3 regions of the Pseudarthrobacter sp. AG30 genome follow, and region 1 is predicted to be linked to each of the others. Evidence: predicted binding sites of a transcription regulator. Region 1 holds the regulator's gene; each other region holds the start of a gene.
What was found. The regulator LexA, encoded in region 1, represses DNA repair genes until DNA is damaged. The targets are predictions, from matches to a motif close to TCGAACANNTGTTCGA.

Region 1 (4,120 bases):
CGAGCTGGAACCATTCGCCCTCAATGACTGACCTCGCGGCCGGGGAAGCTGCGCAGGCGGCCGGCGAGCAGTTCGTCCTTGAACTGCTCGACCGCGCCGTCGCCGGCATGGGCGGACAAAGCCGCACCGGACAACACGAAATGGCCCGCCAGGTGGCCCGGGCCATCAGTTCGGGCAACCATCTCCTGGTCCAGGCCGGCACCGGGACCGGCAAGTCCCTGGCCTACCTGGTACCGCTCATTGCCCACGCGTTGGAAAGCAATAAGCCCGCCCTGGTGTCCACGGCCACGCTGGCCCTGCAAACCCAGATCGTGGGCAGGGACCTGCCCCGGCTCCTGAAGAACATCACCCCGGCCCTGGATCGGCCCGTCAAAGTGGCCCTGGTCAAGGGGCGGTCCAACTACCTCTGCCGCCACAAGGTGGAGGGCGGGTTCCCTTCCGAAGAGCCTTCGGAGGGCCAGCTGTTCTCCCTCGGCGAGGACACCAGCGTGCCGCACTTCGCCGCCTCTGTGGGCGGTCCCGCCTCCCAGCTGGGCAAGGAAGTGGTGCGGCTGCGGGAGTGGGCCGAGAAGACCGCCACCGGCGACCGTGACGAGCTTCTTCCCGGCGTGACCGACCGTGCATGGCGGCAGGTGTCCGTGACCTCCATGGAATGCCTGGGGGCGCAAAAATGTCCCATGGCCGCTGAGTGCTTCAGTGAACTGGCGCGGCAGGACGCGGCCGAGGCAGACGTCGTGGTGACCAACCACGCCATGCTCGCCGTCAGCGCCTTCGAGGGGCTCGCCGTGCTGCCCGAATATGACGTCGTGGTAGTGGACGAGGCGCATGAACTGCAGGACCGCGTCACCGGGGCCGTCTCCGGGCAGTTGTCCGTCGCCATGGTGCACGCCGCCGCATCAGGTGCCCGCAAACACACGGCCATCACCGTTGACGCCCTGAACGCTGCGGCCGCCAACCTTGAGCTGGCCCTCGCCGGGGCCCCGAACGGCCTGCTGCCCAACGGCCTGAACGACGAACAGCTGGACTGCGTGGACCAGCTGCGTGAGGCCTGCCGCGCGGCGCTGTCCGATTCCAAGGGGGACAGCAACACCACGGCCGACGGCGGGCGGCAGCTCGCCCGGTCCCGCCTCATGCTGATCCTTGAATTATGCGAACGGCTGCTGGCTGCCCGGGAGAACCGCGAAGTGGTCTGGTTCTCGCGCGCGAGCACCTTCGACCCCGGCCAGGGCTACTCCCAGCCTGACGAGAATGCGCCGGTGCTGGTCAACATCGCGCCGCTGTCCGTTGCCGGGCGGCTGAGGGAAGGACTCTTCGCCGGCCACACTGTTGTGCTGACCTCTGCCACCCTGGCCATCGGGTCCGCGTTCGAACCGGCAGCGGGCGGGCTGGGACTGATAGGCGACGGAGCTCCCAGCTGGACGGGGGTGGATGTCGGCTCACCCTTCGACTACCCCAAACAGGGCATCCTCTACGTGGCGGGACACCTGCCCAAACCGGGCCGGGGTGTTTCGCCGGAAGCCCTGGAGGAGCTCGAGGCGCTCATCAAAGCATCCGGTGGCGGGGCTCTTTGCCTCTTTTCCTCGCGTCGGGCTGCGGAGGAGGCCGCCGATGCCCTGCGGCCCAAGCTCGATATGACCGTGCTCTGCCAGGGCGAGTCAACCATGACCGCCCTGGTCAAGCAGTTCGCGGACGAACCGGATACCTGCCTCTTCGGGACTATGTCCCTGTGGCAGGGGGTGGACGTTCCGGGCGGGTCGTGCCGGCTCGTGGTGATCGACCGGATTCCCTTCCCCAGGCCGGACGATCCCCTCATGACAGCTCGGTCGCGGGCCGTGGCCCAGGCCGGTGGCAACGGTTTCATGTCGGTGTCGGCTACCCACGCGGCCATCCGGCTGGCGCAGGGCGCCGGGCGGCTGATCCGGTCAACCGGCGACAAAGGAGTGGTGGCGGTGCTGGATTCGCGGCTGGCAACCGAACGTTATGCGGGCTTCCTGCGGGCCGCGCTGCCGCCTTTCTGGTCCACTACGGACCGCAGCAAGGCGCTGGCCGCACTCACCAGGCTCGGCGCGGAGGCCTCTGAATAGAGGCCTGCCGCGGCCGGAGGTGACAGGCGGTGTCAGAGGGACCGCAGCACCGAAACCACTTTGCCCATGATGGTCGCGTGGTCGCCCAGGATGGGTTCGTACTGCGTGTTCTGCGGGAGCAGCCAGGTGTGGCCGTCCCGCTGGCGGAAGGTCTTGACGGTTGCTTCGTCATCGAGCAGGGCAGCGACGATATCACCGTTGACGGCGTCCGCCTGGCGGCGCACCACGACCCAGTCTCCGTCGCAGATGGCGGCGTCCACCATGGAGTCCCCGGCCACCTTGAGCATGAACAGTTCACCCTGGCCCACAAGTTGGCGGGGGAGCGGCATGACATCCTCAACGAGCTGCTCGGCGAGGATGGGACCGCCGGCGGCAATCCGGCCCACGAGCGGAACCATGGCGGTGTCCAGCGCGGTAGGCAGCTCCGTTACGGTGGCGCCGGGTGTCTGCGGCGCTGAGGCGGCAATCGGCTTCCCGCCGCCGCCGTCAAGCGTGAGGGGCATGAGCACCTCCATGGCCCGCGGCCGCTTCGGGTCGCGCCGGAGGTAGCCAAGCTTCTCCAGCTGGGACAGCTGATGGGTCACGCTGGACAAGCTCGCAAGGCCCACCGTGTCGCCGATCTCGCGCATTGAGGGCGGGTAGCCGTTGTCATTGACGGACCGCTGGATGGTCTCGAGGATCTTCTTCTGCCGCGGGGTAAGCCCCTTCGGAGTCCTCTTTGGTTGCGGGGCCGTCCTGCCCCCGGCGGCTGCTGCTGCCATGTTCGCCAATGCCTTTCGCTTGCCGCCGGATCTTCCGCCCCACGCCGTAGGCCGGCGTTGCGTGAAGGGTCACCGCTGTCATTGTCAGACCCTGCTGTTCAACTTCAGTGGTGGTTGTTCTTGGTTTCCAAGCTAGGCCAGCCACATTGCTTTTTCAAACATTTGTTCTAGCGAGTCTCGACATTGTTCGTTGATAGGTGCTAAAACTTAGTAAGCAAAGTTCGAATATGTGTTCTAACCATTGCATGGCCTGTTCGAAGACCTGGCCGGAAGAGATTGGTATTCCGGCACGGCAGGCAGGACGGCAGCGGCGGACACCCGGGCAGCACGGCAGGTCCAGGAGGGCTCAGTTCATGTCAGCTTTAACTCTTTCCCACATATCCCGTCCAGAGTTCCTGGCCGGGGAGCGCCACTCGTCCGGCAGCCGGCGGATCAGTGCCGGAACTGCGCCATCACCGGCGCCGCTTCGGTTGACCCGGCGGGGGCGGATCGTCCTGGTGGGAGTGCCGCTGATTCTCCTCGCGGTCCTGCTGCTCTCCTTGGCGGGACTTTTCCACTCCCCGGCCAAGGCCTCCGATTCCGCCGCGGACCTCGCCGTGACGCCCACGGTGACAGTCACGGTCCAGCCCGGCCAGTCCCTGTGGTCCATCGCCGGTGCCGTGGCCCCGAACCGGGATGCACGGGACGTCGTGGCCGACATCGTCCAGCTCAACAACCTGTCCGCCGGCGCGGTCCTGCCCGGGCAGCAGCTCTTCGTCCCCAGCCACTGACCCCTTCTTGAGCGGGTACCGCGGAGCGGCAGCCTGGCGCCGCGGCCTGGTGACTGCGGGTGCGCGTCCCCCGGAGGCTGCCGCCAGCTCTTCGTCCGGGCGTTTCCGAGGCAGGCCAAAAGTGTCATATTTTCCGGTAGTTGCCACGGCAACTAAACTGTTCAGGTGAACGACCAGCTAGAACGCCTGAACCGGCTACCCCTCCGCAGCAACCTTCGCGGGCTGACTCCCTACGGGGCGCCCCAACTGGACGTCCCCATTCTCCTGAACGTCAACGAGAACACCCATGGCGTCCCGGCGGACGTGCGTGCCGCCATCAGCGCCGCCGTGACGGAGGCCGCCGCCGGCCTGAACCGCTACCCGGACCGGGAGTTCACCGAGCTCCGCAAGGCCCTGGCCGAATACCTTGGCCATGGCCTCGACGAAACCAACCTGTGGGCCGCCAACGGCTCCAACGAGGTCCTGCAGCAAATCCTCCAGGCGTTCGGCGGCCCGGGCCGCACCG
Region 2 (4,120 bases), on a different contig from region 1:
GCAGCCGCCCTTGTGGACCTGGTGCGGGCCGGGGTCAAGGAAGCTGCCGCCGACTGGCACGTGGAGTCCGTGGGCAAGGACGTGGGGAACGTCCGCAACAACGGACCGGACCTGATCCGCCCTGTGGAGGCACTGTTCTAGCAGCCACTGCCCAGGGTGCGGACCTCGTCAGACGGTGACCTTGCCGGCGTCGTCCACGGTCCACGTGGGGTTGTAGGCGACTTCCCAGCGGAAGCCGTCAGGATCCGCGAAGTACCCCGTGTAGCCGCCCCAGGGCTGGGTGACGGGTTCGGCGATGATGGCTGCCCCCGCCGCTGCGGCCTCTTCCATGACCCTGTCCACGTCCCCGGCGCTGGCCAGGTTATGGCTGAGGGTGATGCAGGGAACCCCGTCCGGCGGGCTGACGCCTGCCTCTGCCTGCATCTGCCGGGCGTCCCAGAGGGAGAGCACCAGTCCGTGGTTCACCTGGATGAACAGCACCTCCCCGGCAACCTCGCGGTGGACCGGCCAGCCGAGGCCGTCGATGTAGAAGGCCCGCGACCGGTCAACGCTGCGGACGCCGAGGGAGATAAAGTCGACTCTTGGCTCCATGCTTCGATACTGTCAGATGATGGCGACAATTCAAGGAAACGATCGGGATGCCCAGGCCGACAAGGAACAGCTCGCAGCTGTCCGGGTTGCCGTCGATGAGGTGGATGACCAGATTGTCACCCTCATTGCCCGCCGCGAGCGGCTGATCCGGATCGCCGGCACCCTGAAAGGCGACGACGCCGAGGTGCGGGCCCCCGGCCGGGTGGAGCGGATCATCGAGCACGTCCGGGCCGCGGCAGAGAAAAAAGACATTGACCCGGACATCGTCGAGTCAACCTACCGGGCCATGATCTCCGCGTTCATTGAACTCGAACTGAAGATCCATAAGGAAAACAGCTAAGGAAACCCCTACAGGGCTTCCTCCACCGGAACCCCATGCTGGAATTCCCGCCCGTCCGCCTCGCTGAAGGCTGACAGGACGTGTCCTTTCCCGAGCCCGTTCAAGGCCGTGGCGGGAAAGCTCCCGGTAATGGTGTTTTCCGAGTGGGATACGCCGGACAGGTCGTAATCTTCTTCGATTCCCTGGTCCCGGTTGAACGCGTAGCAGGCAATGGCCTCCCCGTTCATGAATTCAATGCACAGCCGCCGCTGCGTTGAATAGTCCGGCGTGGCTCCCATCAAGCCCACCACGTAGGCGCCGGATTCCGGAATGGCGCCATCGATATCGAACGTGGCCACCAGGGTGGAGTCCTGGGTCTTGATGCTTGCCTGCTTCAGGAGTGCGTCATCGGTACTCATGCCATCATCCTGCTCCCTGCCGCACGGTCCGTCCACCCCCGCCTATGTTTTGCCGGCTCCCCGGCGTAGACTTGATTCATTCGAACACATATTCGAATGAAGCATTTGGGAAGAACCGTCCGGGAGGCGCGCATGGGCATGTTCAGCGAGTCCATAGACGTGGCATGTTCCCCCTCCGGGCAGCCTGAATCGTTAACGTGGGCAGGCAGGGACTATCTCGTCTGCGCCGAGCCCGTCCGGTGGTATGAACGCCGCCAGTGGTGGGCTGAAGACGCCAGGGCTCCCCTGGGGAGCGGCCCTGGCGTGGTGGACCACGAAATCTGGCGAATCCAGGTGCTTCCCGCTGCTGGGAGCAATGCTTTAGAACCCCTGACCCTCGACCTCACCCGGCATGTTGGCAGCGGCCGGTGGCGGCTGCTGCGGATCCATGACGCCCTTCGCCCCAGAACAGCATGAGCTTCACCCACCTTCACGTTTCCACAGCATTCAGCGCCCATTACGGCGTCTCCTGGCCGGAGGAACTTGCACAGGCCGCCGCTAGCGACGGCGCCACTGCCCTGGCCTGCACCGACCGGGACGGCCTGTATGGCACCATCAAGCACCTCAAAGCCTGCATGGCTGCAGGCATCGACCCCATCGTGGGGGTGGACCTGGCGGTCTTCGACGACGACGGGGACCACCGCACGCAGGTAGCCGGGCGGGTGGTGGTGCTCGCCCGTGGGCACAACAATGGCGCGGGTTACCGTGCTCTATGCCGGCTGGTTTCCGATGCCCACGCCCGGACCTCCGGGAAGGCCGGGGGAACAGTGCCGGTAGCGGTCACCCGCGCCGAATTGGCCTCCCGGACCCTCGACCCGGCAACGCTCAAACCGGTGCTGACCGTGCTGATTGGACCGGATTCCGACGTCGGCAAGGCCATGGGAGGCAGGCGTTACCTCCGTCCCCGAACCCTTTTCAAACAATGGCTGGATGCCATGCCCGCGGGAACCGTCGTTGCAGAAATCGTCTCCCAGCTCAGCGCGCCCGGCTTCCCCCTCAGCACTGCCCATGCAGTCCGCATGCTCCGGCTCGCCGAAGAACACCACGTCCCCGCCATCCTCAGCAACGCGGTGCGGTATTGCGCTGCGGACGGGGCGCCAACCGCGGATGTCCTTGACTCTGCCCGGACGTTGAAGTCCCTGCCGGAGCTGGCAGGGGAACCGCTGCTCCAGCCCACAGGCCAGGGGTGGCTGAAAACCGCGGAACAGATGCTCGGCCTGGGCAAGGAAATCATTACCGCAGCAGGGTATGGGGCCGCTGACCTCAAGCAACTGATGGCCCAAACCGAGGCGCTCGCCGACCTCTGCCGGATGGACCCCACCTCGGACATGGGATGGAAGCAGCCCGTGGTGCCGGAGGCATCAGTCATTGGCATTACCCGGGATCCGCATATGGAACTCATCCAGCGGTGCCATGCCGGAATTGGCAGGCGGTTCCCGGGGATCGGCGGACACGACGAAAAAACGATGCTGGCACGGCTTGAGCATGAGCTGGGGATCATCCGGAACCTGGGGTTCTCGTCCTACTTCCTGACTGTGGCAGAGGTATCCCGGATGATCCAGGACATGGGAGTCAGGGCGGCAGCCCGTGGGTCCGGGGCGTCCAGCCTGGTCAATTATTTGATCGAGGTAAGCCACGTAAATCCGCTGCAGCACGATCTTATCTTTGAACGGTTCCTCTCCAACGACCGTGCCACCCTGCCGGACATCGACATCGACGTTGAAAGCGCTGAACGCCACAACGTCTACCGCCAAATCTTCGAACGCTTCGGCTCAGAGCGCGTCACCCTGATGAGCATGCAAAACGGCTACCGGGCCCGCGGGGCAGTGCGCGACGCCGGGATGGCGTTGGGGATGGACGACGACGAGGTGGGGGAGATTGCCAAGCAGTTGTGGCGGTTCTCGGCCAGGAAATTCCGCGAAGCGCTGCAGGAAAAACCCGAACTCAAGGAGTTCGCCGGCCGGGTGGAGCACAAAGACGCCGACGGAAACCAGCAGCTGGACCTTCTGGTCGACCTGACGGAGCGGCTGGACCGGCTGCCCCGGCATATCTCGATGCACCCCTGCGGCGTCATCCTGGGAGACGCCACGCTCCTGGACCGCACCCCTGTCCAGCCCAGCGGCCTGGGCCTGCCCATGAGCCAGTTCGATAAACACGACATGGACCCCATGGGAATGCTCAAACTCGATGTCCTCGGCGTCAGGATGCAGAGCGCCATGGCCTTCGCGGTCCGGGAAGTGATCCGCCTGCACCCTTCCAAGGCCGAGGTGGTGGCTGCTGGCCGCCACCCGGCAGGTCCGGATGGCAGGGGACCTGACTACATCGCCGCTGACGGCCGGATCGACCTCAACGCCGTCCCCCTCGATGACGAACCGACCTATGAGCTGATCCGCAGCACCCACACCCTCGGGTGTTTCCAGATCGAATCCCCGGGCCAGCGGGAACTGATTGGAAAGCTGGCACCCCGGGAGTTCAACGACCTCATTATCGACATCTCCTTGTTCCGGCCGGGACCCATGAAATCGGACATGGTCCGTCCCTTCCTGGAACACCGCCATGGGTTCGCCCCGGAGGTGTATCCGCACCCGGACCTCAAGCCCGTTCTCCAGGAAACCCATGGAGTGACGGTCTTCCATGAGCAGATTCTCAAGACCTTCAATGTCATGACCGGTTGTGGGCTGGCCCGCGCGGACGAATTCAGGCGCGCCTTGGGCAACGAAGCGCTGGAGACTGCGGTGGAGGAATTCTTTCG
Region 3 (4,120 bases), on a different contig from region 1:
GTGGTCAGCCAGCCGGATTCCTTGGTCCACAGCTGGGACAGGCACTGGAACTGGTCGGCGCCCCAGCCGAGGGCACCCAGGCGTCCTGAGGCATAGGCCTTGGCGCCGGCAGGATCATTGACGGCACCGCCCGGGACGGAGGGAACGACGACGGGCGGCGGGCCGGGCACGGCTGGCTGCGGCGGACTGCCGGGAACCGGGTCGGCCGGCGGGGCCGGTACCGCCGCGTTGCCGGCCGGAGCCGCAGCCGCGGGTTTGGGCTGCCGGGCTGCGGCCGCGGCAGCCTGCGCCGCGGCTTCGGCCTGCCGGCGGGCCTGCTCCGCCGCAGCGGCGCGCTTGGCCTCCTGGGCCGCTTCATAGGCAGCCAGCGCCGCCTGGCCCTGGCGATACTCCCCCTCAAGTGCCGCCGTCGTTCCCTTCAGCGAGGCCAGCTGGGCGGTCAGTTCGGTGCTGTGCTGCTGTTCGTCATTTACCTGCCGGGCAAGCGCGTCCTGGGCGGAGCGGGCTGCGTCCAGTTTGGCTTTTGCTTCCCCGGACAGTCGTTCCCGCTCAGTGCGGGCCACTTTTTCCTGCTCTGCCAGGGATGCGGCAACTTTTCCGGCAGCCGCAGCTTTCTCCACCAGAGCAGCAGTCTTGTCGCCCACCAGCTGGACGAGGTTGAGCCCTTGGACGCTGTTGTTCCGCAGGGCATCAAGGGCCACGAAGAATCCGGTATTGGTCCCGCCCGTCTTGTACGCCTGGACGGCAAGCGCTCCGATTTCCTTGCGATGACGGGCCAGTTCGTCGTTGGCGCGGGCAGCCTGGGTGGACAATGAATCCAGCCTGACCGATGCCGCTTGCAGCCCGGCGTCGGCTGCGGCGTAGTCGGCCGCTGCCCGGACCGCCGTGTTACCGGCGGCTTCAGCCTGGGTCTGGAGGCCGTCCAGGAGCCCGTTGATGGTGGTGATCTCTGCCACTTTCGCTGCCTCGGAAGACTGCGCCTGCTGCACGTCAGCCCAGGACGGATACCCACCGGGAGGTGCAGGCTCGTCTGCCGTGGCAGGCAGGACCGTGGCCGCTGCCACTGCGATGGCGAGCAGTCCCCCCACCAGCGGGGACGTGGGCATGGTCACGAACAGGGGCATAGTCCCGAAGCATACCGGCGGCACGCCGGAGCGGAAAGGCGGCCGTGCCTGCTTTGTTACCCGTTTGGTCCGGTGCCGGACCGGCGGGAGCCCGGCGAGGGTGGATCGGACCCATCCAATCGCTGGTTGAATACGAGAGAAGAACCTCGCATGTTATCTAAACGTGACAATGGGAGGGTCGGCGGGTTATGGTCTTCTGGTGTCCCTCCCCAAACGGGACACTCCCATCAGTTTGCCGAGCCCTGCCGCTGATACCGGGATTCAACCGCATTCATGCTGGCAGGGACGGGGGAACCAAGTTTCCACGACCTTTCAGGTCTTGGGGTTAAGTCGGACAGCTCCTCCGCCCACCGCGGAGATATGTTCGGCCGGGTATCTCCAACCCGAACCCGACAGCTCACCCCGCAGGCATGGGAGAGGCGATCAATCGTGTCAAAGAATCTCAGCACTGCCCGCCACCGCGCGACCCCGGCCCGCTCCATTGCGCTCGAGGGACTCGCCGTGACGGCCAAATCACAGGCCCGTTCGTTTGGCCGTCCGGCCCTCGCTGTTGCCGCCGCGTCCGGCATCGCGTTCGGCGTCGGCGCCCCGGCCCATGCGGGCGTGACGGGCGCGGACACCACTGAGCAGGCCAGCGTCCAGGCCGCCGCAGCTCCTGCAACTGCTCCGGCAGCCGCGGCAGCAACCGTCCACACCGTCGTTTCCGGGGACACCCTCGGCGCGATTTCGGCCGCGTACGGAGTCAGCCTCAATGACGTCCTGGCTGCCAACGGCCTGGGATTGTCGTCCATCATCTACCCCGGTGACCAGATCCAGATCCCCGGCGCCGGCTACGTGGCAGCACCTGCCCCCGCGCCGGCAGCGGCCCCCGTCCAGGCAGCAGCCGCCACCGCACCGGCGAACACCGGCATGAACATGTCCTACGCATCAGCAACGCCGGTGGCGTCCACCACCGGCAGCGGGACCGGTGCTGCCATCCTGGCCTCCGCCTACGGCCAGGTCGGCGTGAGCCAGGACTGCACCGCCATGGTTGAAAAGGCCCTGCGCTCCGTCGGCAAGAGCGTCGGCGACCTGGCTCCCACGCAGTTCTTCCAGTACGGCAGCGTGGTCGGGAGCCCGGCACCCGGCGACCTCATCATCACCTCGGGCCACGTGGGCGTTTACGCCGGCAACGGCCAGGTTGTGAGTGGCGGCGTCAACGGCTACACCACGCAGCTGCACTCCATCAGCTGGCTCAGCGGCTACTCAGTGGTCCGCGTCGCCTAGTCTTCGCGCAGTAAAGCCTGCTCCCAACAGGAGGGTGGCAGCCGGGTCTCCGGTTGCCACCCTCCTGTTGTCGTCGGATCAGGTCCCGCAAAAGGTCGTATAGGTCCCGAATTCCGCCGGGGCACCGTCCATGTAGCGTTCCAGCCCGGCCCGCTCGGTGAAAGGATCGGTCACGGCCTGAAGCAGGCGGTGCAACGGGGCAGTGTCTCCCTCCGTGCCGGCGGCGAGGGCTTCCTCCACCAGATGGTTCCGTGGAATGTACGCCGGGTTGACGCTGTCCATCAGCCCTGCGTCGGGTTGCAGCGCCAACCACCGCTCCGACCAGGCGTCGAAGCCGGCCAAATCCATCACCATCCCGCGCACCGGGCGCAGGTCGCCGCGGGCCGCCCTGCCTAGGTTACGGAAGAACAGGGTGTAATCCACCGGGCCGTCCTTGAGAATGGCCACCACATCGTCAATAAGGCTGGACGCGGCGTCGTCGCTGGCGTTTCCAGCGGCAAGACCCAGTTTGGTTTTCATGCCGCCCGTCCACGCCGTGCTGTACTGTCCACGGAATCCACCGAGCACCTCAACCGCTGCGGCAACGGCCTTGTCCTCGTCTTCGTCAACGAGCGGCAGCATTGCCTCGGCAAGGCGGGCAAGGTTCCATTCGGCAAGGACTGGCTGGTTGGCGTAGGCGTAACGGCCACTGACATCGATGGAACTGAAGACGGCGGCGGGATCGAAGGCATCCAGAAACGCACACGGGCCGTAATCAATGGTTTCCCCTGAGATGGTCATGTTGTCCGTATTCATGACCCCGTGCACGAATCCCGCCAGCATCCACCGGGCCACCAGCCCGGCCTGGGCGGAACAGACGGACGCAAACAGTGCCAGATAGGGGTTTGGGGCGACGGCAGCGTCCGGATAGTGCCTGCTGATGGCGTGGTCAGCCAGCCGCTTGAGCAGGTCCATGTTCTCCGTGGCCCGGGCGTACTGGAAACTCCCAACCCTCAAGTGGCTGCTGGCCACCCGTGCCAGGACAGCACCGGGCAGCATGCCCTCGCGCCGGACCTGCCGCCCCGTCGCCACGACAGCGAGGGAGCGCGTAGTGGGAATACCCAGGGCGTGCATGGCCTCACTGACAACGTACTCGCGCAACATTGGCCCGACGACGGCCCGGCCGTCCCCGGCGCGGGCGAACGGGGTGCGCCCCGAGCCTTTGAGGTGGATGTCCAGCAGGCGGCCGGCGCGGTCCGTGACTTCCCCCAGCAGGAGCGCGCGTCCGTCGCCGAGCAATGGGGAGTAGCCGCCGAACTGGTGGCCCGCGTAAGCCTGCGCCACCGGGGTGGCACCGGCGGGAACGTGGTTGCCCACGAGGAGGCGCACCCCTTCGGGACTGCGGAGGTATCGCGGGTCAAGGCCCAGGCCTGCTGCAAGCTTTTCATTCAGGACCAGGAGTTCGGGGTCCGGAGCTTCCTCGGCCTGCCAGGGAACCGCAAGTTCCGCCAGTTCACGGGCGAAGCGGCCGTCGAAGGTGACCGTGGATTCAGCTGCTGCCGTCATGGGTTAACCCTATCGCCGTGGTGCCGCCCGCCCCTCCTGCACGGAGAGTTTCAGGCCCTGCCGCCGCTGGCCCCTGCATCATCCAGCCCCTTGGCATAGGCCGCCTGGCCGGCATGCTGGAGGCAGTCCCCCAGAATGCTGACAAGCCGCACCCCAAGGGTCACCGGCGGATCCCAGCGCCTGTC

Region 2: a site for LexA is predicted at 1,410-1,425, ahead of DC347_RS04050 (DUF6504 family protein). Genes of this name have one in related genera too.
Region 3: a site for LexA is predicted at 1,477-1,492, ahead of DC347_RS03955 (LysM peptidoglycan-binding domain-containing protein). Genes of this name have one in related genera too.

What each region holds. Positions count from the first base shown of each region.
Region 1 covers NZ_QEHL01000006.1:42,191-46,310, reverse strand. The annotation lists gene hflX (GTPase HflX) at 1-31, shown strand, start outside; gene DC347_RS07015 (ATP-dependent DNA helicase) at 24-2,084, shown strand; gene lexA (transcriptional repressor LexA) at 2,117-2,845, opposite strand; gene DC347_RS07005 (LysM peptidoglycan-binding domain-containing protein) at 3,199-3,615, shown strand; gene DC347_RS07000 (histidinol-phosphate transaminase) at 3,781-4,120, shown strand, end outside.
Region 2 covers NZ_QEHL01000003.1:172,915-177,034, forward strand. The annotation lists gene DC347_RS04030 (SOS response-associated peptidase) at 1-141, shown strand, start outside; gene DC347_RS04035 (VOC family protein) at 169-591, opposite strand; gene DC347_RS04040 (chorismate mutase) at 608-931, shown strand; gene DC347_RS04045 (hypothetical protein) at 940-1,329, opposite strand; gene DC347_RS04050 (DUF6504 family protein) at 1,462-1,785, shown strand; gene DC347_RS04055 (DNA polymerase III subunit alpha) at 1,782-4,120, shown strand, end outside.
Region 3 covers NZ_QEHL01000003.1:158,933-163,052, reverse strand. The annotation lists gene DC347_RS03960 (transglycosylase) at 1-1,124, opposite strand, end outside; cyclic di-AMP (ydaO/yuaA leader) riboswitch at 1,378-1,550, shown strand; gene DC347_RS03955 (LysM peptidoglycan-binding domain-containing protein) at 1,554-2,390, shown strand; gene DC347_RS03950 (YdiU family protein) at 2,469-3,935, opposite strand; gene DC347_RS03945 (DinB family protein) at 3,986-4,120, opposite strand, start outside.